DNA from 3 places in the Pseudobutyrivibrio sp. C4 genome. Region 2 is predicted to be linked to each of the others. Evidence: predicted binding sites of a transcription regulator. Region 2 holds the regulator's gene; each other region holds the start of a gene.
The links. The regulator Rex, encoded in region 2, represses fermentation and respiration genes when NADH is low (regulators of the CRP and FNR family bind a similar motif). The targets are predictions, from matches to a motif close to ATTGTTAANTANTTAACAAT.

Region 1: BMY66_RS06205 (butyryl-CoA:acetate CoA-transferase) is a predicted target of Rex. The motif match lies at 3,433-3,452, and genes of this name have one in related genera.
Region 3: gap (type I glyceraldehyde-3-phosphate dehydrogenase) is a predicted target of Rex. The motif match lies at 5,690-5,709, and genes of this name have one in related genera.

What each region holds. Positions count from the first base shown of each region.
Region 1 is NZ_FOHF01000002.1:492,652-500,506, reverse strand. Features, by position in the region: gene BMY66_RS06215 (biotin--[acetyl-CoA-carboxylase] ligase) at 1-368, shown strand, start outside; gene BMY66_RS06210 (family 43 glycosylhydrolase) at 371-1,927, opposite strand; gene BMY66_RS06205 (butyryl-CoA:acetate CoA-transferase) at 2,081-3,421, opposite strand; gene BMY66_RS06200 (acyl-CoA thioesterase) at 3,541-3,996, shown strand; gene BMY66_RS06195 (hypothetical protein) at 4,041-4,283, opposite strand; gene BMY66_RS06190 (hybrid sensor histidine kinase/response regulator) at 4,294-6,624, opposite strand; gene BMY66_RS06185 (tetratricopeptide repeat protein) at 6,788-7,735, shown strand; gene BMY66_RS06180 (hypothetical protein) at 7,745-7,855, shown strand, end outside.
Region 2 is NZ_FOHF01000001.1:430,926-438,780, reverse strand. Features, by position in the region: gene BMY66_RS02100 (adenylosuccinate synthase) at 1-994, shown strand, start outside; gene BMY66_RS02095 (DUF4340 domain-containing protein) at 1,087-1,692, shown strand; gene rpsO (30S ribosomal protein S15) at 1,843-2,109, shown strand; gene BMY66_RS02085 (polyribonucleotide nucleotidyltransferase) at 2,266-4,347, shown strand; gene BMY66_RS02080 (ABC-F family ATP-binding cassette domain-containing protein) at 4,404-6,317, shown strand; gene BMY66_RS02075 (redox-sensing transcriptional repressor Rex) at 6,407-7,033, shown strand; gene BMY66_RS02070 (hypothetical protein) at 7,044-7,802, shown strand.
Region 3 is NZ_FOHF01000001.1:662,852-670,706, forward strand. Features, by position in the region: gene BMY66_RS03135 (CapA family protein) at 1-961, opposite strand, end outside; gene BMY66_RS03140 (SEL1-like repeat protein) at 948-2,177, opposite strand; gene tpiA (triose-phosphate isomerase) at 2,344-3,090, opposite strand; gene BMY66_RS03150 (phosphoglycerate kinase) at 3,256-4,479, opposite strand; gene gap (type I glyceraldehyde-3-phosphate dehydrogenase) at 4,562-5,578, opposite strand; gene BMY66_RS03160 (histidinol-phosphatase HisJ family protein) at 5,804-6,613, shown strand; gene BMY66_RS03165 (shikimate kinase) at 6,629-7,414, opposite strand; gene BMY66_RS03170 (oxidoreductase) at 7,539-7,855, opposite strand, start outside.

The sequences.
Region 1 (7,855 bases), on a different contig from region 2:
ACATGAGCGTGGTAATGACACCAGAGCATTTGCCAAGCACCGATTCAGATGAAATCACCACTTTCATTGGCAATGCCGTTTGCGATGCCATCGCATCTCTCACCGATGTAAAGCCTACACTAAAGCCAATCAACGACCTTTTCGTTGGAGATAAAAAAATTTGTGGAATCCTGACAGAAGCCGGAACTGAATTTGAAACTGGACGTCTCCAGTGGATTGTTATTGGAATCGGAATCAATTTTAACGCTGATATAAACGCATTTCCGGATGAGATAAAAAACAAAGCTACCAGCCTATTCTCCGATGGCAACATCACCATCACAAGAAATCAGCTAGTAGCAGAAATTCTAAACCGTATACTGAAATAATTTTACTGTGCAACTTCTATTTTGAAAGTTGCACTTTCTTTATCTGAACCATCTGTAAGTGTTAACACATCATCTACTAAGGTTACGTATTTTCCTGGCTGAGCCACGCTCTCTAGGCTTACCCCACTTTTATCTGCAAGTCCTTCCACTGTTTTAAAGGTCTGATTAGCGGCAGCGCCTTCACTTGCTTTTGTATCCTGGCAAAGGGTTACTGTTCCGTCAGAATTTGCTGTGATGTAAAGACCTGGCTTGTTTTCAGATTCGATTGAGACATATGACTCATTGGTAAAATCCGCCTTTCCGCTTCTAATCACCCAATCAAAATCCTTAGAGTCTCCTTCAACAAGATTAATTCCAATGGCAACATCCTTGTATGGATAATCGCTGTCTGCTGAAGAGCAAACAAATGGATTATGAGCAATTTTAACTCCGTCTATAGTAGAAATGGTGGATGTTTTGCCTGAAATTCCTGCTGCACTTTCCTCAAACAAATCTATACTTCCATCGTCATTAAACTGAAGCTCCACAACACAGGCAGTTCTTCTGAAGCCGCTTCCTGCTGGCAGCGAACCATTGTGATATACAAAATAAGTCTTGCCCTTAAAGTCAAATACCGCCATGTGATTAGTGTTTGATGTAGCAGTAGGATTCATAATTTTCTTAGTCTCGCTCCAATCACCGCTTAACAAATCGTCAGTAGTTGCATAGGCCATGCACTCTCTCCACTGATGTGCAAAGAACAGATAGTAATCGCCATAGTAATTGCCATTTTCATCAGATCTGCGATAAATCCAAGGTGCTTCTGTGTAGCTTTCCAATCCATCAGTGCGAATCACAACATCATCCTCTCCTGCTACCTTGCCGCTAGTAATCTTTCCATCACCATTAACATCCGTCACAGAAGTCATATCCTCATTAAGCTCACACACAAAAAACATGCCATTACCCCAAGCAAGATAACGATGCTCCACACCATCCTCATCTGTTTCAATCCAGGCTGTAGGATCGATATCGTTGAAGGTGCTGGTGTTTGGCTTTGTAACAGTGCTCTTCACAAGAGGAGCCCCTATATCAACAAAGGTACCAGTTGGCGAATCTGAAACCGCAACTCCAATACACTGCTTACCCGTCTTGTCCCAGCTGCAATAATATAAGTAGTATTTATTTTTTCCATCGGTAGGGTCTGTATGCTTCATCACCTGGGATGCCCATGCAGATGTGTCGTTGCTAGTCCAGCTAACATCTTCCATGGACATTACCACTCCCTCGCTGGTCCAATTCACCATATCTGTAGATGAATAGCACAAGTACTCAGGAATGTTATAAATAGATTTTCCAACCTCCTCATCTGTAGAATCATCATGGCCCGTGTACAGATACACTGTATCTCCATCCACAAGCACCGAAGGGTCGCCACCGTACACATAGTCCTCATTAGAAGATACTAAAGGATTTCCCCCATCCTCTTTCTCAAGCACAACTTCCTTAGGCGAGCCACAGCCCACAAGGCCCACAGCCGTCGTTGCAATCAGCACTGCAACCATCGCTTTTTTCTTCATGTAATTATCCCCCTAGTTGTTTTCGTTTAGTTTTCGTTAAACTATTTTATAATTATGTATAACATTAATATGTTCCACTTTCAATAGAAATAGACGTGAAATATTCAACAAAAAAAGGACTCCGCAATTAGCGAAGTCCCTGAAAATCAATGATTATTTATTTGAACGTCTCCAGATGTGCATCTTCTCTGCCTCAGCAATAAGCTCATCACGGAAGTCAGGATGTGCGATACCGATAATCTTTTCTGCACGCTCCCAAGCTGAAAGTCCCTTCAAGCAAACCTTACCATACTCTGTAACAAGGTAGTGTGTGTTTGAACGAGTATCTGTAACAATTGAGCCCTCAGCAAGTGTAGGACGAATACGGCTCTTTACTGTACCATCCTTTGTTGTGAATGTAGATGAAAGGCATACAAAGCTCTTTCCACCATTTGAAAGATAAGCACCAAGTACAAAATCAAGCTGTCCGCCTGCACCAGAAATGTGCTTTGTTCCAGCTGACTCAGCATTGATCTGACCAAATAAATCTACATCAACAGCGTTGTTGATAGAGATGAAGTTATCAAGTGCAGAAATCTGACGAATATCATTTGTATAATCAACAGGAGCACTCATAAGCTCTGGATTCTCATCCATGTAATCGTACATCTTCTTTGTACCAGCACCGAATGCATAAGTCTGACGGAATCTATCAATGTTCTTCTTAGAACCGTTAATCTTTCCAGCTTTTGCAATATCAACAAATGCATCAACATACATCTCTGTATGAACACCCAAATCTTTCAAGTCCGACTCAGCAATCATGGCGCCTACTGTATTTGGCATACCGCCAATACCAAGCTGTAAGCATGCACCGTTTGGAATTTCCTCAACGATAAGCTTAGCAACAGCTTTATCTACATCTGTAGGAGCAGCGCTGCCACCCATCTCAAGGATAGCTGGGTTATCGCCCTCTACAATAGCGTCTACCTTAGAGATATGAACTCCCTCTTCAAATCCACCAAGGCAACGTGGCATGTTTTTATTAACCTCTACAATAATGTGCTTTGACTTCTCAACTGCAGCCATAAGATGTGATGCATTAGGACCAAAGTTGAAATAGCCATGGTTGTCCATAGTTGTAGTCTGAATCATAAGAACATCATTTGGCTCAATATGATCTCTGTAGTATCTAGGAAGCTCAGAGTATCTGATTGGTGCATAATAAGAGCATCCTCTTGCAATAAGCTTTCTCTCAAGGCCACCCATATGCCATGAGTTCCAGCAGAAATGCTCACCTGCATCCTCACGCTCAAAAATTGCAGGCAACTTCATCAAAATACCACCACGTACCTTTACATCTCTAAGCTCATCAGTACGTGCAGCTAAAGCCTTATCCAAAGCATCTGGTGTGCCAGTACACCAGCCATAATCAACCCAATCCCCACTTTTTACTACTTTCACAGCCTCAGCTGCAGTAGTCAGCTTCTTCTTATACTCAGCCTGAAAATCCATAATAACCTCCGCTCGTTAAATTTTTATCAATTAACGTCATTTTACCACTATCATCCTACACAATCAATCTAAATTTTGTGATATAATTAACATAGTAAATTTCATCAGGAGGTAACACTATGGCAAAACAAGAAATTGAAGTTGCTGGTGCTAAAAGGCAGATAAAGATTACCCCTTTTGAGCATCACACAAAATATCATGAGACAGATCAACAGGGAATCATCCACACATCCAATTATCTAAACTGGATTGAGGATGCCAGGATGAATCTTATGGAGCAGATGGGACTTTCATTTAAGCAGATGCTTGATATGGAAATCACTTCCCCTGTAATCTCTCATTCTATTGAATATAGAAGTCAGGTAAAATTTGATGAGACTATCGTGGTAGATACTAAGTTGGTTTCCTACGATGGTCACGAAATGGAAGTAGCTTATCGTATTTACGATAAGGTTACTGGAGAGGATCGTGCCGTAGCAAAAACTAGACACTGCTTTATGAATAAATCAGGAATCCCTATTTCTATGAAGAGGGCTTATCCTGAGCTTGATACAAAGTTCTTTGAATTTAAATAACAGATAATGAAAAACCTTCCTGCAAATACAGGAAGGTTTATTTTTTACATCCCCTTAGAACCAATTTCCATTAAAAGATTGATAAGCTCAATGTCTGATTCCTGAACTCTAAGGTTTGTTTCGATTTTTTCACCAGCTGGATCAGTGATTGCAATTTCAATAACTGAACCTGGTGTCATTGCTTTGTTTTTAGCTGCTCCGAAAAATGGAAGAAGCTTTGGATGATTTGCATTGAAAGTGGCTGCTGCACTTCTAACTCTAAATAAATCTGCTGGATTAAATGCCATGGTAATCTCCTTATATCATGTATTTTCTGAGAAGCTTTTTTAGCTCCTCTTCTTTGATTGGTTTTTCGATGTAGTCGCTGAAGCCAAAGCTTTCGTATTCTTCTCTAGCGCCTACAACTGCATTTGCTGTCTGCATGATAAGAGGTGTATCCTTGTTTGGATTGTTCTCTATGGTATCCATGATTTCCTTTAGCTGGAGGCCATCCATGCCAGGCATCAAATGATCAATGAATATAATATCATATTTTGTTCTTTTTATCTTCTCTATTGCTTCTGCTCCACTGATTGCTGTATCCACAGTGACATCAGTGTCGTTCAAAAGCATAGTGAATACCCTAAGATTTATAGCCACATCATCAACTACAAGTATTGCGCCAATCACATCAAATACTTCATGTCTGTCAGCCACACGTCTGTCGCCATTAGGTCCCATAGAGAATGTGCCACATGGTTCCACTGAGCATATCTCCTGTGGGATTACAACTGTAAATGACGTGCCCTTACCTAATTCTGATTCTACAGCTATCTGTCCATGCATCAAATCTACAAGCTGCTTAGTGATTGTAAGACCAAGACCGGTTCCCTCAATTTTGCTTTGCGCAAACTCTCCTACTCGCTTGAATGAATCAAACAAATATGGGATGCTCTCTTCTGCAACACCAATTCCCGTGTCACTTACCGTAATTATCAAAAGCAGTTTCCCTTCTGATATCTTTCCCTGTACTGAAAGAGTAATTCTTCCCTCAGGTGTATATTTTACTGCGTTAGTAAGAAGGTTTGTTACAACCTGTATGATATGCTCCTTGTCGCCCTTTAGCTTTTCTGGAAGCACATCGCTCATATCCACTTCAAAGGATAATCGACTAGCCTTTGCTCTAGGTCGAACAAGCGCGTAGCATTCGCGGACCATATCCATTAATTCGTACTCTTCTTCTTCTATCACAATCTTGCCTGCATTAACCTTTGCAAGATCTAGAACCTCATTTACAATTCCAAGGAGATAGTTGCCAGCGCTGTTTACATCACGGGCGTAATCCAGAATATTATCTTCTCTGCTTTCCCTAAGAATCATTTTATTCATTCCAAGGATTGCATTAATTGGTGTTCGCATTTCATGGCTCATTCTTGTTAAGAATGCCGTGCTGGCATCCTGAGCCTTAACTGCTGCATACATGTCTCTTTCCATTGTTCGCACATCTGTCAGAGCACGAATATACGACATGACGATGAAAAACAGTAAACCGCATAAAAGTATTCCTCTATCCACAGTAGTTGGTCTACTGTTGTAGGAAAGAATCTGTGCAAATCCAGCTACAAGAGCGCCGGCTACGCCAACCAAATCTGCCCAATTGTTTTTTAAACGACCTTGGATAAAATCTATCACAATGGAGATAGTAAATATCAGCATCGTAAGAACTATTGCAATGAAAGCGAATATCAACACATTTATTAAATCAGTGTCATTAAAGAACTGCAGCATTATTGCTATGTAGCCACAGAAAACATCAAGCACAGAAACAATCAAATAGAAAATGCGATAACGTCCCTCCTGAAGCCTGTCAAAATAAAAAGCCGTGGCAAACGGAAGCATCATAAGACTTAGGTATGTCATATAGGATAAAAGTGAAAAGTTCGGCGCTATGAACTGTCTTATGTTAGACTCGGCAAGTGACCACAGTCCCGCGCACATAACTACCCAGCCTGCGTAGAACAAAGGCATAGTTCGTCCGTAGGTAGCCCGTACCACAAGGCCTATTACAAAAGCAATAAAGCCAAGTATTAATAGCATCGAAGTCAATATCAGAGCATACTTCTCTTTAGCAAAAAGATTCTTGGTAATACCAAGCTGAGTTCCTATGCATATATCGCCAAGAACTCCCGAATAGTTATTGTCACCTATAAAAACTATTTGCAAGTTTTGACCATTATCCTCTGGATAAACTGGAATAAACATTAACGCACCTGGGCTGTTGTCACCAAATAATCGTGAATCCTTGGTTGAATAGCTGTATCTCAATTCACCATTCACGAAGGCGTTAATATCCTGCTTTGCAGAATCAAAGCTAACAAACAAAGGCACATCTACATTGATTTCTTTTTCAATTACAAACTCATGTGAAGATTCAGGCTGATATTGTCCTGGAATATCTATGGCTTCTTTGGTGCCATCAGAGTAGATTCTATACCATCCATCATCATAGCTTTCAAGCTCAAATGAGGTGTAGGTTCGCTCCTCTTTTAAATAACTCTCACCCCAAATTAAAAGCCCAATAATAAACACATAGATTAGTACTCCGGCTACGAGCACAATTTCATAGATAAATAGACTAGTCCTTTTCATAATTCAATCCCCGTAATTCTTACAAACACTACAGTAATTGTAATATTTAATTTCGTTCAAAACAACAAATTACGAAAAACGTCACAGAATTTTAAATATTAGTACTATTATTAAATGATATACTTAGATTGATGTATTAGTGGTTTTTGCATAGGAGGTTACTATGGCCAGTTCAGAACAAATTGCAAAAGAGTATTATGACAAAGGAATTTATTTGGTTCATTCCAACAACTTGGAGCCCGGCATCGACAATCTAAATATGGCTTCAAGCATCTATGAAGAATTACAAGATTATAAGCAATACATCCTCACTCTCAGAGGTCTTGCTATAGCTTATGGAATAATGGGCTATGATAGTAAGATGCTTCATAAGTGTCTAAACGCTCTTGATATTATTGATAAGCATCATATACTTGGTGCGAAGCATTTCTTCTATACCACTATTTGTAATCGTTATATGATACTAGGCGATTACGATAGTGCTGCTAACTACGGAAAGATGGCTCTTCAGGATTTGGAAGACCACGGAGATAAATTTCCAAACGAACCTCATTCTTATTTAGTAGCCTGCCTTAACCTTGCTTATTGCTACTTACATATGCACAGATATGCAGAAGCTGAAAGCTATTTAAAACGAGGTTCTGAAATAGCCACCAAAAACGACATGCACCATCACGACCTTAGTCTTTCTGTCTTGGAAGCAAACTTACATCATCGCATGGGCGATAATCAATATGTATATGACCATATAGACGAATTGGTAACCTTTATTCAAAACTCAAAAATCACTATTCAGGATTACATCGAGGACTTGAAGCTCCTTATCGAGACCTTCTGTGGAATGAAAGAATATGACCGTGCTGAGGCTGTGGCTCTTAGCTTGGATTCTTCCGCAACAATTGCCAACAACATTCATATGAAGCTAGAAGCTTCGAAGCTTTATATGATGGTATATCGCAACAGTGGTGATACAGAAAAATATCAACAGGCTTGCGTTCGCTTTGCTGAAGGTACAATCGAAGTTGCAGATACAGAAGCCACACAACATCTACTTGAGATGGACACTGCCATCGCTTTGTCTATTGCAGATACTCCAATAGAACTTTTATAATTTCTTATTATGAAGAAGAAAATTGGAATAACATTTATTATCGTATTTACAATAGCTATATTAATTAAGGCAGAATTGGACTTTAATCCTACAGTAAGAGTGTTAGCCTCAGTTATTAAT
Region 2 (7,855 bases):
CATTCTTGTATCTGATAGAGCACAGATTGTTATGCCATATCACATCCTTTTTGATCAATACGAGGAAGAACGTCTTGGAAAGGCTTCTTTCGGTTCAACAAAGAGCGGTATAGCTCCTTTCTACTCAGATAAATACGCAAAAATCGGTTATCAGGTTCAGGAGCTTTTTGATGATGAGCTTTTGAAGGAAAAGGTTGTTCGTACATGTGATCAGAAGAATGTTCTTCTTGAGCATTTATATCACAAGCCACTCCTTAATCCAGAGGAGCTCCTTGAGACATTACATGAATACCGCGATATGATTGCTCCTTATGTTTGCGATACATCAGCATTCCTTTGGAACGCACTTAAAGAAAATAAAACTATCCTTCTTGAAGGCCAGCTTGGTACTTTGAAGGATCCAGACCATGGTATTTACCCAATGGTTACATCTTCATCAACACTTGCTCCATACGGTTGCATCGGTGCTGGTATCCCAGCTCAGGAGTTAAAGCAGGTTGTTACAGTATGTAAGGCTTATTCATCAGCTGTTGGTGCAGGTGCATTTGTTTCTGAAATCTTCGGTGATGAAGCTGATGAGCTTAGACGTCGCGGTGGCGATGGCGGTGAGTTCGGTGCTACTACAGGTCGTCCACGTCGTATGGGATGGTTCGACTGTGTTGCTTCAAAGTACGGATGTAGAATGCAGGGAACAACAGATGTAGCATTTACAGTTGTTGATGTACTTGGATATCTTGATGAGATTCCTGTATGTGTTGGCTATGAAATCGATGGTGAGGTTACTACAGACTTCCCAGTTACTAGCAAGCTTGAAAAGGCTAAGCCAGTACTTAAGACGCTTCCAGGATGGAAGACAGATATTCGTGGAATTAAGAAATACGAAGATCTCCCAGAGAACTGCAGAAACTACATTGAGTTCATTGAGAAGGAAATTGGCTTTCCAATCACAATGGTTTCAAATGGTCCTGGAAGAGACGATATCATCTACAGATAATTATTTAGAAGCTGGAGCTTATGGCTCCGGCTTCTTTGTTTGTTAATACTTTTTTGTTATACTAAGTAAAGAATATTTTCTTGGAGGAAATGATGAAGAAGTTTATTTCAAAGAATTATAAAGGCATATTTCTTGTACTGGCCATTGTTTTGCTTATTGTGGTTTTGATTATTACTTTTAATTCTAAAAACCCAGCAAAAATGATACAAAACCTTGATGGCTCTGATGAACAGGCAGAAGTATTGGATGAAGCCAGCGAAATAGAAGATGAAGGCGATAATGTTATATTGCTTGATAATGAAGAAGTTTATAGCTTCCAGATGACTGATAGCAATAACATTCTATTAACCTTTGAAAGAGATGGAGAGGATTGGGTTTACACAGATGACCCTAGCATCGATATAAACGAAGATAGAATAGAAAAGCTGTTGAATTATATTACAGATGTTAGATTTGTAGACATCATTGCCAATGAGGATGAAGATGGAAATGGCGATGAATACGGCCTAAATCAGGATTCACCTGTGTACATTATTAAGGATGCAAACGGCTATTCAACATTTATTTCGTTAGGTAAAACTGATGAAGAAACAGGACAGATTTATTTTGCATTGAATTATGATTTTTCTACTGTTTATGTAAATAGTGGAAAATTAGCAGGTGTTAATAAATATGCAATCGAAGATTTAATACAGTAACAGTTTAAAAAAGCCTATTTATACATAGTTTACATATTTTTATAGCTGTGTTATTATATATCGGTACGAAATTTACTGTAACTCAGGTTTTGGACACTCCGACCTTTTCCTTAGTTACGGCATATTAAAAGTTTTTAGGAGGTAGTTAAAATGATTACAAAAGAGAAGAAGCAGGCAATTATCAATGAGTATGCTAGAACAGCTGGTGACACAGGTTCTCCAGAGGTTCAGATTGCTGTTCTTACAGCTCGTATTTCTGAGCTCACAGAGCACCTTAAGGCTAACCCAGGTGACCATCATTCACGTCGTGGTATGATGAAGATGGTTGGTAAGAGAAGAAACCTTCTTGCATACCTTAAGAATACTGACATTGAGAGATATCGTTCAATCATTGAGCGTCTTGGCTTAAGAAAGTAATCTATAAGAGCGGAGTATTGCTTACTCCGCTCATTTTCTTATTTGTTTTTCGATTTCAAGCAAGATCCGAAGCCACTGAATTAGGAGAGTATAACTCTTCGTTTTCAGTAGTTTCGGGTTGATGCTTAAATAATAAAATATTTGAAGGAGAAAACCATGAAGACATTTACAATGGATTTGGCTGGTAGAACACTTCGTGTTGATATCGGCAGAGTTGCTGCACAGGCTAATGGAGCAGCATTTATTCAGTATGGTGAGACTACAGTTCTTTCAACTGCAACTGCATCAGACAAGCCTAGGGATGGTATCGATTTCTTCCCACTCTCTGTTGAGTTTGAAGAAAAGACATACGCTGTTGGTAAAATCCCTGGTGGTTTCAATAAGAGAGAGGGTAAGGCATCTGAGAACTCAGTTCTTACATCTCGTGTTATCGATAGACCTATGCGTCCACTTTTCCCAAAGGACTATCGTAATGACGTAACACTTAACAACATGGTTATGGCAGTAGATCCACAGTGCCGTCCTGAGCTTGTTGCTATGCTCGGTGCAGCTATTGCTACATGTATTTCAGATATCCCATTTGATGGCCCTTGCGCTATGACACAGATGGGTATGATCGATGGAGAGTTTATCGTAAACCCTTCACAGGAGCAGTGGGATAAGGGTGACCTTAAGCTTACAGTTGCTTCTACAAGAGAAAAGGTTATCATGATTGAAGCTGGCGCAAACATCATCCCAGAGGACAAGATGATTGAAGCTATCTACAAGTGTCATGATGTTAACCAGACAGTTATCGCATTCATCGATGAGATGGTTAAGGAATGCGGTAAGCCAAAGCATGAGTACACATCATGCGCAATTCCTGAGGAGCTCTTCGCAAAGATGAAGGAAATCGTTACTCCTGAGGAGATGGAAGGTGCTGTATTCACAGACGAGAAGCAGGTTCGTGAGGAGAATATCCGTCAGATCACTGAGCGTCTTGAAGAAGCATTTGCTGATAACGAAGAATGGCTTGCTGTTCTTGGTGAGGCAATTTACCAGTACGAGAAAAAGACAGTACGTAAGATGATTCTTAAGGATCACAAGCGTCCAGATGGTCGTGAGATCACACAGATTCGTCCACTTGCTGCAGAAGTAGATATTATTCCACGTGTTCACGGTTCATCTATGTTCACTCGTGGACAAACACAGATTTGCGACGTTGTAACTCTTGCTCCTCTTTCAGAGGCTCAGAAGATTGACGGTCTTGATGCTTTCGTTACTGAGAAGAGATACATGCATCACTATAACTTCCCTGCATACTCAGTAGGTGAGACAAAGCCTTCTAGAGGACCAGGACGTAGAGAAATTGGACACGGTGCACTTGCAGAGAGAGCACTTCTTCCAGTACTTCCTACACCAGAAGAATTCCCATATGCAATCCGTGCTGTATCTGAGACATTCGAGTCAAACGGTTCTACATCAATGGCTTCAACATGTGCTTCATGTATGTCACTTATGGCAGCTGGTGTACCTATCAAGGCTATGGTTGCTGGTATTTCTTGTGGTCTTGTTACAGGCGATACAGATGACGATTTCGTTCTTCTTACAGATATCCAGGGTCTTGAAGATTTCTTCGGCGATATGGACTTCAAGGTTACAGGTACAAAAGAAGGTATCACAGCTATCCAGATGGATATCAAGATTCACGGTCTTACACGTCCAATCGTTGAGGGTGCTATCGCTCGTTGCCGTGAGGCTAGATTCTTCATCATGGACAACTGCATGAGCAAGGCAATCGCTGAGCCACGTAAGGAAGTTGGCGAGTATGCTCCAAAGATTATCCAGCTTTCAATTGATCCAGAGAAGATTGGTGATGTTGTAGGACAGCGTGGAAAGACAATCAACGAAATCATTGCTAGATGTGATGTTAAGATTGATATTACAGATGACGGAAACGTTTCAATCTGTGGTACAGATGCTGCAAAGATGGATGAGGCTAAGAGAATGATCGAAATCATTACAACTGATTTCGAACAGGGTCAGATCCTTACAGGTAAGGTTGTAAGCATCAAAGAATTCGGTGCATTTATCGAGTTCGCTCCAGGCAAGGAAGGAATGGTTCACATTTCTAAGATTGCTAAGGAAAGAATTGACAGAGTAGAAGATGTTCTTACTCTTGGTGATACTGTTAAGGTTGTATGCCTTGGCAAGGACAAGATGGGACGCATCAGCTTCTCTATTAAGGATGTTCAGTAAAATTAGATTTTATTTGGCGCCTGACATTAGTCAGGCGCATTTTTTAAGGAAAAACTATGTTACTTAATGTTTCGCATATTTTTAAATCATTTGGTGAAGATGGCATTATAAAAGATGCCACTTTTACAGTAGATGAGGGTTCTAAAGTAGCTATCGTTGGTAACAACGGAACAGGAAAATCTACCCTATTAAAAATAATAGTTGGAGATTTACCAGCGGACAGTGGTGAAGTTACTCTTAAAAAAGATGCTACTATGGGCTATTTAGCTCAGTATCAGGAAGATTCTTTCGGTAGTAGCATTTTAGATACAGTACTTAGTGCACGTGAAGATTTGCTTTCCATGGAAAAACGTCTTTCAGACATGGAAATGGAGATGTCAAATCTTGATAGTAAAGATGCTGCGACATTTATGGAAAGTTATCACAAGTTACAGCATCAATTTGATTTATTAGGTGGATATACATTCCGTTCGGAAGCTGTAGGCATATTAAAAGGCCTTGGTTTTGAAGGGGATGATTTAAATAAAAGCATGAATGAGCTTTCTGGTGGTCAGAAGACACGAGTTAGTTTGGGACGTCTTCTTGCATCATCGCCAGATTTGCTCTTATTAGACGAGCCTATAAACCATTTGGATTTGAATTCAATCGTGTGGTTGGAAGGATATTTATCTTCATATAAAGGCGCAGTTGTAATTGTTGCTCATGATCGATATTTCCTTGATAGAATTGTAGATCATGTTGTTGATTTATCCTACGGACGCACTAGTGTATATACAGGAAATTATACAGCTTTTTCTGAGCAAAAGGCTTTATATCAGCTCACATATGAGCGCAGCTATGAAAAGCAGCAAAAGGAAATAGAACACCAGAAAGCTGTTATTGAAAAGCTTCAATCCTTCAACAGGGAAAAATCCATTAAAAGAGCGGAAAGCAGAAAGAAAATGCTTGATAAGATCGATATTATGGATGCCCCTGATAAGGATATGCCTAGAATGCGACTTACCCTTGAGGTGGAAAAGGAAAGTGGGAAGGATGTTTTAGATTTTTCTCATGTGACAAAATCGTATGATGATAAAAATATCTTTACAGACTTATCCTTTGAGGTTCATAAAGGGGATAGAATTGCCATTTTAGGTGATAATGGTACAGGAAAGACTACAATCCTTAAGTGTATCAATGGTCTCACGGATTTTGAATCAGGAGAGATTCGCTTTGGGGCAAATGTTACTGTAGGATATTATGACCAGGAGCAGCAAGGACTTACTGAGTCAAACACTATCTTCAGTGAGCTTCATGATGCTTATCCATATCTTACAGAGACTCAGGTTAGAAACACATTAGCTGCATTTATGTTTACAGAGGATGATGTTTTTAAACGCATTAGCGAGTTATCCGGTGGAGAGCGAGGTCGTGTTTCTCTTGCAAAGCTTATGCTTTCTAAGTCTAATCTTTTAATCCTTGATGAGCCTACAAACCATCTTGATATGGATTCGAAAGAAATGCTTGAGGAAGCACTTAACGAATATGATGGAACTTTGCTTTATGTAAGTCACGATAGATATTTTGTTAACCGTACTGCAAATATGATTCTTGAACTTTCAGATGGTCATTTTACAAAGTACCTTGGCAATTACGATGATTATATTGCAAAGAAGGAACAACTTTCTGCAGCAAATGTTGTTTCAACCCAGGAATCTGTAGCAGATTCTAACGCTACAGCTGCAAAACTTGATTTTAAAGAACAAAAGAGAATTGAAGCAGAAAAGAGAAAGCTTCAAAACAAAATCTCAAAAATCGAAGAAGAGATAGAAAAACTAGAAGAAAAAAAGGCAAAGATTCAAGACGAATTCTTAAAGCCAGAGAATATGACAAATTCTGCAAAGCTCAACGAATTAACTGCAGAACAGAATGAAATAGATTTAAAATTGGAAGATTTATATTCTCAGTGGGAGGAGTTAAGTTTATCTTAAGCATTTATTAAGTCTTTGTTAAAATCTTGACATAGTTTTTGTGTGATTTTATAATTAAGATTGAAAATTGTAATTAGGAGGTATATGGTTTGGATAAACAGATTTCACAAGCAGTCATCAGAAGACTTCCTAGGTACTACAGATATTTGGGCGAACTTTTAGACGATGGTGTTGAAAGAATTTCATCAAATGATTTAAGTAAGAGAATGCATGTTACAGCATCTCAGATTAGACAGGATCTTAACAACTTTGGTGGTTTTGGCCAGCAGGGTTATGGATATAATGTTGCATATTTACATGATGAAATCGGAAATATCTTGGGAGTTAACGAAACACATAATGTTATCGTTATTGGCGCTGGTAACTTAGGCCAGGCTATTGCAGGTTATGTTAAATTTGAGCGTGTAGGCTTCAAAATTATTGGATTATTCGATGTTAATCCTGAGCTTAAAGGAAAGTTGGTTAGAGACATTCCTGTTCAGATGCTTGATGAGCTTCCAGAATTCATTAAACATAATGATGTTGAGATTGCAGCTTTGACATTGCCAAAGTCAAACGCCAGATCTACAGCTTTAAAGCTTGTTTCTCTTGGTGTTCATGCAATTTGGAACTTTGCTCACGTTGATTTAGATGATATTCCTGATGTTATTATAGAGAATGTTCATTTATCAGATAGTTTGATGCAACTTTCTTATAACATTACTCAACAGAAGTAGGTGAATGTATATGGCGGACAGGGATTTTACAACTGCCATTTCCAAAATCAAGGTTCCTATGCTTATTTTGGATCAGAAATGGCATAGACTTTTTGCTTTAGGTGGAAAGCCAGAACAGGTTAAAGAGCTTGAAAAGCAGGAAAATGACTTACTGAAACGTGAGGCTGAGCTTAAAAAGGAACTTAAGGACCTTAAGAAGGTCAAAGAAAACTTGATGGCTTCAGTCATGTCCAATATGGAAGGAACTTCAGATTTAGTTTCTAAGAAGTTGGATGATGATAAAAGACTTTTGGAGGAATGCAAAGAACGTATTCAGTCAAATGAAGACGAGCTTAGCGAACTTCCACAGCAGACAGATGATGTTAATCGAGAATTGATGTTGGCTACTATGGATTATTGCTATGATAAACTCCGCACTAATTCTACAGAAGCCGAGGAAATCACTAACTGGATTAAGGATGTAAGGGTTCAGCTTAAGAAAAACGTTATTCGTAAGCATAATCGTGAGATTAACAATAAAGAGATTTATTCATATATGCATGATGTTTTTGGTATGGAAGTGCTAAATCTGTTTGATATGCAGAATGGAGATTTCTATATCGGAACAATCGATGACAAGGGCGATTCTGTTAAAACACCTGCTGACAAGCAGGATGAAAACGACAAAACAGACTTATCAGATATTCAGCTTGAAGAAGTTGATTTGGATGCCGTTTCCAAAGAATCAAAAGAAGATACAGAGGAAGCAGAGTCTTCCACAGACGAATAGAATTCACTGTTTTTTAAAAGACTAAACACCATAATGTTTAGTCTTTTTCTTAT
Region 3 (7,855 bases), 230 kb from region 2:
CATTTGCTTTTGCCTCTGATATAGTTTCACAAAAAGCTTCCGGGTGCAAGCATTTCATAACACCTGGCGTAACGCCTGTAGCTTCCTTTGTGTAATTAAGAGTTCTTTCTATTTGAGTAGCTGCCACAATGGCTATCTTTCTGCCACCGACAATAAAGTATATCGGCTTTTTAGCTTCCTCAAGATTGACTCCTGCCCCTACATAAGGAATGCCTTGTAAATTTAGGGTATTTAATGTATCTAAAAATCCAATTTCATCATAGTCATAGACATGATTGTTGGCCACACTAACTGCGTCAACTCCAAGCTCTTCGAGCAAAGCAACTCGACTTGGATCTGCTTTAAATGTATATGCCTTTCCAGCAAGAGGATTCCCTCTGTTTGTATAGGCAAACTCATTATTAACAAGAAGAATATCAGCTTCTCGCATTTCTTCTAACAAATCTGCCGAAAAGCAATCTTCTATTCCATTAATTTGGCTGTCCATAAACTCTGTTGTGGCTATTCCTTCTGCAAATGACAAATCGCCGGTAAAATCAAGAACTATGTCTCCATAGACTGGCTTATCTATTACGTATGTTTTGTCATAGGAATAACTCTGCAAGCCTGTATCCATACAGTACTCGTACCAAAGTACATGAATACTCTTGCCAGTAAGTTGATACCAAATTTCTGGCGTTTGGAAATTTGCATAACTTGCAATTTCCTCTATTACATCCTCACCATATTCAGATGTAATCATCGCGAGAAAAGACTCGTCTATAGGATGACCTCCTATAAACTCAATTGTACTATTGTTTAAAATCGTATCCCACGCGTCCGTTAAATCCGCAATTTCAATGATTTCCGGCTCGCTAGCTTCAAGATTTACGGTATCAACCTCAATTGTTTTGTGTCCGCATCCTGTTAGTAAAGAGATAACAACCGTAACTATCGCTATGCAAAAGTTACATTTCTTCATTAATCTGTGCCTTTACTCGGACAACAGCCTCCATAGCGCCTTCATAACCCGAATCAGCCGCCATTTCATAATACGACAAAGCTGTTTCCAAATTCCTCTCAACCCCGTACCCGTTTTCATAAAGAAAACCTAAATTAACCTGAGCAATTGCATAACCCTGCAATGCTGCAAGCTTTTGGTAATAAACTGCCGATGCAAAATCTACATCTACACCAAATCCATTGTAATACATGTAACCAATCTGGTTAAGTGCTGGTGCGTAGTCTGCATCTGCTGCGATAAGATAATACTCCATCGCTTTTTCATAATCTCTATCTACATCTAAGCCATTTTCATAAATCTGGCCTAGGTAATAGCTAGCCTTAGCGTAGCCGTTGTCAGAAGCAGCTGTAAAATACTCGATAGCCTTTTCTGTATCTGCTTCTACTCCATTGCCTTCTACGTAAAGAAGACCAACTGCTGTATTCGCAAGATTGATAGCATATTGATCTGCTAAATCTGTGCTTTCTGATTTGGTAACTCTTGAATAGTAATCAAAAGCCTTTTTGTAATCCTGAGCAATGCCAATACCATGCTCATATGCATAACCTAGATAGTATGTACCATCTATATCTCCGGCAATCTGTGCCTTGTATATGTAATCGTAAGCTTCTTCTGCTTTTTCTTCGTCTTCTGTGGATATTTCTACTTCTTCTGATTCTTCTGTATCAGTGATATCGACATCCTCATCAGATTCATCAGCAAAAAATGCTTCTGGTAATGATGCCATTATAACTCTGGCTTTGCCAACGTAAGCATTATCTGAGCCACCCTCAATGGCAGCATCAAAAAGCTCATCTGCTTTTTCTAAATCCTGCTCAACACCTGTGCCTGTTAAATAGAAATAACCAAGTGCACATGTACCGTCAACATTTCCTGAATCAGATGCCATTTGATACCAGGAAATCGCCTCAGCAAAATCCTGCTTAACATCCTCTGTGCCGTACTCTAGCATACGACCAAGCATAACCTGTGCGTCAGTGTCGTCCTCATATGCAAGAACTTCAAGCTCACTATATGAAAGAACTGTATAATCCTCAACTTCCACGTCGTCAAATGCGACCTGTTCAGTAGTATCTACTGTATCCTCTACTTCCTCTTCCTCTTTCTTGCCACAGGCAATAAGTGAAAGTGAGCAAAGGCCTAACATAAAGTATAAACGAAATTTTCGTTTCATAAATTCCTCCAAGGACAAAACGTCCATCAGCGCAAATTATATCATAAAATGAACTTATTTAAAACAAAAATAGCGCACCAGAAACTGGTGCGCATGTAAAACTTTAGGAGTTTTTACTACTTATAATTGACAATTTCAACAAAGTCTTTCCTAAAACCCAATTTTATTAAGCATTAACGATTTTACCGAAGTCTGGCTTAAGTGAAGCACCGCCGATAAGACCACCATCAATGTTTGGCTTGCTAAGAAGCTCAGCTGCGTTAGAAGCATTCATAGATCCGCCGTACTGAATACGAACAGCCTCTGCTGTAGCACCATCATAAAGCTTAGCAATAAGCTCACGGATGAATGCACAAACTTCTTCTGCCTGATCAGCTGTAGCTGTCTCACCTGTACCGATAGCCCAGATTGGCTCGTAAGCGATAACAAGGTTCTTTACCTGGTCAGCTGTAACACCTGAAAGATCCCAAGTAATCTGACGCTCGATCCACTCCTTGTATGTGCCAGCCTTGCGAAGTGCAAGTGACTCACCACAGCAAAGGATTGGTGTAAGACCAGCAGCAAATGCCTTCTTAACCTTAGCATTGATAAGAATATCATTCTCACCAAAGATGTCACGTCTCTCAGAGTGACCCATGATAACGTACTTAACACCAGCGTCTACAAGCATAGGAGCTGAAATCTCGCCTGTGAAAGCACCCTTATCCTCGATGTAGAAGTTCTCAGCACCAACGTTTACGTTTGTGCCCTTTACAGCCTCTACTACAGGAACGATATCGATTGCAGGTACGCAATATACTACGTCTACATCATCGTTCTTTACTAAATCCTTAAGCTCAGCAACAAGCTTTACAGCCTCAGAAGGTGTCATGTTCATCTTCCAGTTGCCGGCAATAATTCTTCTTCTTGCCATTTTTTCTCTCCTTTACGAGAATAGAACTTCGCCAGTTACGCCTACAAGCCTTAGTATCTTTTCGCTCGACTAGAATGTCTCGCGCAAAAGATCTAAGAGCTTGTTGTCTACTAGCTTGTTCAATTCTCTTAATCTACATAAATAAGATTTATTTACCTTTACGATTTATTTGTCGTCTGCTGCGTAAACGCCAGGAAGCTCCTTACCCTCAAGGAACTCAAGTGATGCTCCACCACCTGTAGAGATGTGGCTCATCTTGTCAGCGAATCCCATCTGGTTAACAGCTGCAGCTGAATCACCACCACCGATGATTGTTGTAGCATCTGTCTCAGCAAGTGCCTTAGCAACTGCTTCTGTACCTACAGCAAGTGCTGGGTTCTCGAAAAGACCCATTGGTCCGTTCCAAAGAACTGTCTTAGCTGTCTTAACCTTCTCAGAGAAAAGAGCAACTGTCTTAGGTCCGATATCGCAACCCTCTCTGTCAGCTGGCATGTTCTCTGTATCATATGTCTCGCACTCTACTGGAGCATCGATTGGATCTGGGAAGCCTGCGATTGTAACAGCATCAAGTGGAAGGAGAATTTCCTTACCCATGCTCTTAGCCTTCTCAAGCATTTCCTTACAGTAATCAAGCTTTGTATCGTCGCAAAGTGACTTACCGATTTCGTAACCCATAGCCTTCTGGAATGTGTAAGACATACCACCACCGATGATAAGTGTGTCACACTTCTCAAGAAGGTTGTTGATAACGTTAAGCTTATCAGCTACCTTTGCACCACCAAGAATTGCTACGAATGGACGTACAGGATTCTCAACAGCGTTGCCAAGGAAGTCGATTTCCTTCTGCATAAGGTATCCAACTACGTTTGAACCACCCTTAGCTGTGATGAACTTTGTAACACCAGCTACAGAAGCGTGAGCTCTGTGTGATGAACCGAAAGCATCGCATACATAATCATCTGCAAGATCAGCAAGCTCCTTAGAGAATGCCTCACCGTTCTTTGTCTCTTCCTCGCCACGGAAACGAGTATTCTGAAGAAGAACTACATCTCCTTCCTTCATAGCCTCAACTGCCTTTGTAGCAGCTTCGCCTGTTACGTTGTAATCAGAAACGAATGTTACTTCCTTACCAAGCTTCTCTGAAAGACGCTTTGCAACTGGAGCAAGTGACTCGCCCTCGTTAGGACCATTCTTTACCTTTCCAAGATGTGAGCAAAGAATAACCTTTCCACCATCAGCAATAAGCTTGTTGATTGTAGGAAGAGCTGCCTTGATACGTGTATCATCTGTGATTTCGCCACCCTTAAGAGGTACGTTGAAATCGCAACGAACAAGTACGCGACGACCCTTAACATTAATGTCATCTACTGTCTTCTTATTTAATGCCATAATTATATCCTCCATATAAAATAAAAAAGGGCTCGGTCCAATAGGACCGGACCCTTTAAAAGTCGTATTTCGTAAAAACGAATTAAGCTAACTCTGAGAAGTACTTGATTGTACGAACCATCTGTGATGTGTAGCTGTTCTCGTTATCATACCAAGAAACAACCTGTACCTCGTACTGATCATCAGAAACCTTAGAAACCATTGTCTGTGTAGCATCGAAGAGAGAACCAAATCTCATACCTACGATATCTGAAGAAACGATTTCATCCTCGTTGTAACCGAATGACTCGTTAGCTGCTGCCTTCATAGCTGCGTTGATACCCTCAACTGTAACGTCCTTCTTGTTTACAACTGCTGTAAGGATTGTTGTAGAACCTGTTGGTGTAGGAACACGCTGAGCAGATCCGATAAGCTTTCCGTTAAGCTCTGGGATAACAAGACCGATAGCCTTTGCTGCACCTGTTGAGTTAGGAACGATGTTAACTGCTGCTGCACGTGAACGACGAAGATCACCCTTTCTCTGTGGGCCATCAAGTGTCATCTGATCACCTGTGTAAGCGTGGATTGTTACCATGATACCAGACTGGATTGGAGCGTACTTGTTAAGTGCGTCAGCCATTGGTGCTAAGCAGTTTGTTGTACATGAAGCTGCTGAAATGATTGTATCAGAAGCCTTAAGTGTCTCATGGTTTGTATTGTAAACGATTGTAGGAAGATCGTTTCCTGCTGGTGCAGAGATAACAACCTTTCTAGCACCTGCATTGATATGAGCCTGTGCCTTTTCCTTTGATGTGTAGAATCCTGAGCACTCAAGAACTACGTCAACCTTAAGGTCACCCCATGGGCAATTGTTTGCATCTGGGAATGCATAGATCTTGATTTCCTTACCGCAAACGATGATTGAATCATCTGTGCAAGAAACCTCATCTGCATGCTCATACTTTCCCTGTGATGAATCATACTTTAAAAGATGTGCTAACATCTTTGGGCTAGTTAAGTCGTTGATTGCTACTACTTCGTAACCTTCTGCTCCGAACATCTGACGGAATGCAAGACGTCCGATACGGCCAAAACCGTTGATTGCTACTCTTACTGCCATTTTTAAATCCTCCTAAAGATTCTTTTAAAATTTTCTTTGAAGCTCTCAAAGAGCCCCGTATGCACTTTATTTTATACAACATCAATCTATAATTCAACCCCAAATTGAAATATTGTTAAAATTTTCTCAATGTACTTATATTATTTGTATTTTCAAACAATATTTCTTGCGCCTGCCAGTATCATCAATTAATATTTAGTTACTTATACAAAGGAGGCTACAACAATGTTTTGGGACAATCACATGCACTGTAATTTTTCAGGAGACTCCGACGCTTCTCCTATTGATATGATAAACTCTGCAAAAGCAAAAGGCCTGCTAGGTATTACTTTTACAGACCACTTGGATATCGACTATCCTAAGCAGTTTGGATTCTTCGATTTAGATTTAGAGAACTACTATCCTACCTTGCACAAACTTGCAAAGCAGGAATCAACTGATAAATTTACCATATTGAATGGACTAGAGGTTGGCATTCAGCCACATGTTGCTGATAAATGCAATGAAGCTGTTAATGCTCATCCATATGACTTCATAATAGGAAGTACTCACCTTGTGGATAAATGGGACCCATACTTCGACAGTTTTTGGGAACGTGATACAGAAAGCGCTTTGCTAAACCGATATTACGAATCCATTCTTGAAAACATTACCGTATTTACGAATTTTGATACAGTTGGTCATTTGGATTACGCATTTAGATATGCACGTAACCAGGAGGCAAAGCACAACACACATCAACCATATGCAGAAATCATTGATGCCATCCTTCAGCAAATTATAAAGCTAGATAAGGCATTGGAGGTAAACACTGCCGCATTCAGAAAAGGAATGGGTGCTCCCAATCCTGCTCCATCTATTATCAAAAGATACAAAGAATTGGGCGGTAAAATGATTACACTAGGTGCCGACGCACATACTCCCGAGGATGTTGCTGCAGATTTTGATAAGCTACCTGACTTATTAAATGATTGTGGCTTCCATGAATATTATGTATTTAAAAACAGAAAGCCTGAAGCTTATCCATTGAGATAGGCCTCAGGCTTTTTCTTAATCGTTATCTAATTTTAAAAGAGAATTAACAAGTTCCTCGCAAATTTCCAACTCTGACTTACCATCAGTTTCAATTATGATATCAGCTGCAGCAACATATTTCTCTCTTCTTTTAAGCATCAACTCTTCTATAAATTCAACACTCTTATTATTTTCGATAAGAGGTCTATCATGGCTATCCTTTACTCTCTCAAGGATTGTCTCTGGCTTTGCGGTTAAAAGAACAACACGTCCATTCTTCTTCATCTCCTGGACGTTTACATCACGCATTGGTGTACCACCCCCACATGAAATTACAACATTACGCTTTGACTGCATTTCCTTCAATAGGTTTGTCTCGGCATTTCTGAAGTGCTCTTCTCCATATACCTCAAAAATATCAGAAATAGACATGCCCTCTCTATCAGAAATAACCTGATCCATCTCTACCACTTCCATGGCAAAGCATGTGCTCAAATAATCAGAGATTGTAGTTTTACCTGCTCCCATAAATCCAATAAGTACAATATTGTAATTGAACAAGTGTCTAGCTTGAATACGCTTGGCATTTTTAACTATCGAACTATATATGTCCTTTACTTCCTTGCCGTGACGTTTCCCTTCCAAGCTCTTGTCTAACCAGCGGTCTCTTTTTTCATCCTGTTCTGGCTGTAAAATCTGTAAACCATTCTCTTCTTTGTATGCCATAATTTCCTCAACAATGGCATTTCTCATAAGCAGTGCATTAAGAATAATTTCGTCGTTCTGAGCAAGATGCTCTCTTAACATTTTGAGCTGTTCCATGTCTTATTCCCCTTTGATACCTTGTTTTGAATAGTATCATACTAAAAAATCAGACAGAAAGAAACAACTTTTTCCTTCTGTCTGATAAATAAATTTTAGATTAAATTAATAAGGAAGTTAAATCTTAAAGAAAATCATGTCTCTCAAGAACCTTGATAATATCACGACCTTCTTCTGTACCTTCGATAATACGACGAGCACGCTTAGAATCACCAATATTGTAAATCTCAACATTTGTGTCTTCAAATGCAGTATTTAACTCATCGATGATAGGTGTGTTAGAGCGCATACCAAGGCAGATGAATCCTAAATCAAAGTCAATGTTTTCGATTTCGCCTTCTGGATTCTTAACGATAAACTTGTCGTTGCATACTTCCTGAAGTGCTGTATTTGTCATCTGACGAACATTGTACTTAGCCATCTTTGCAGCTGTATCGCACT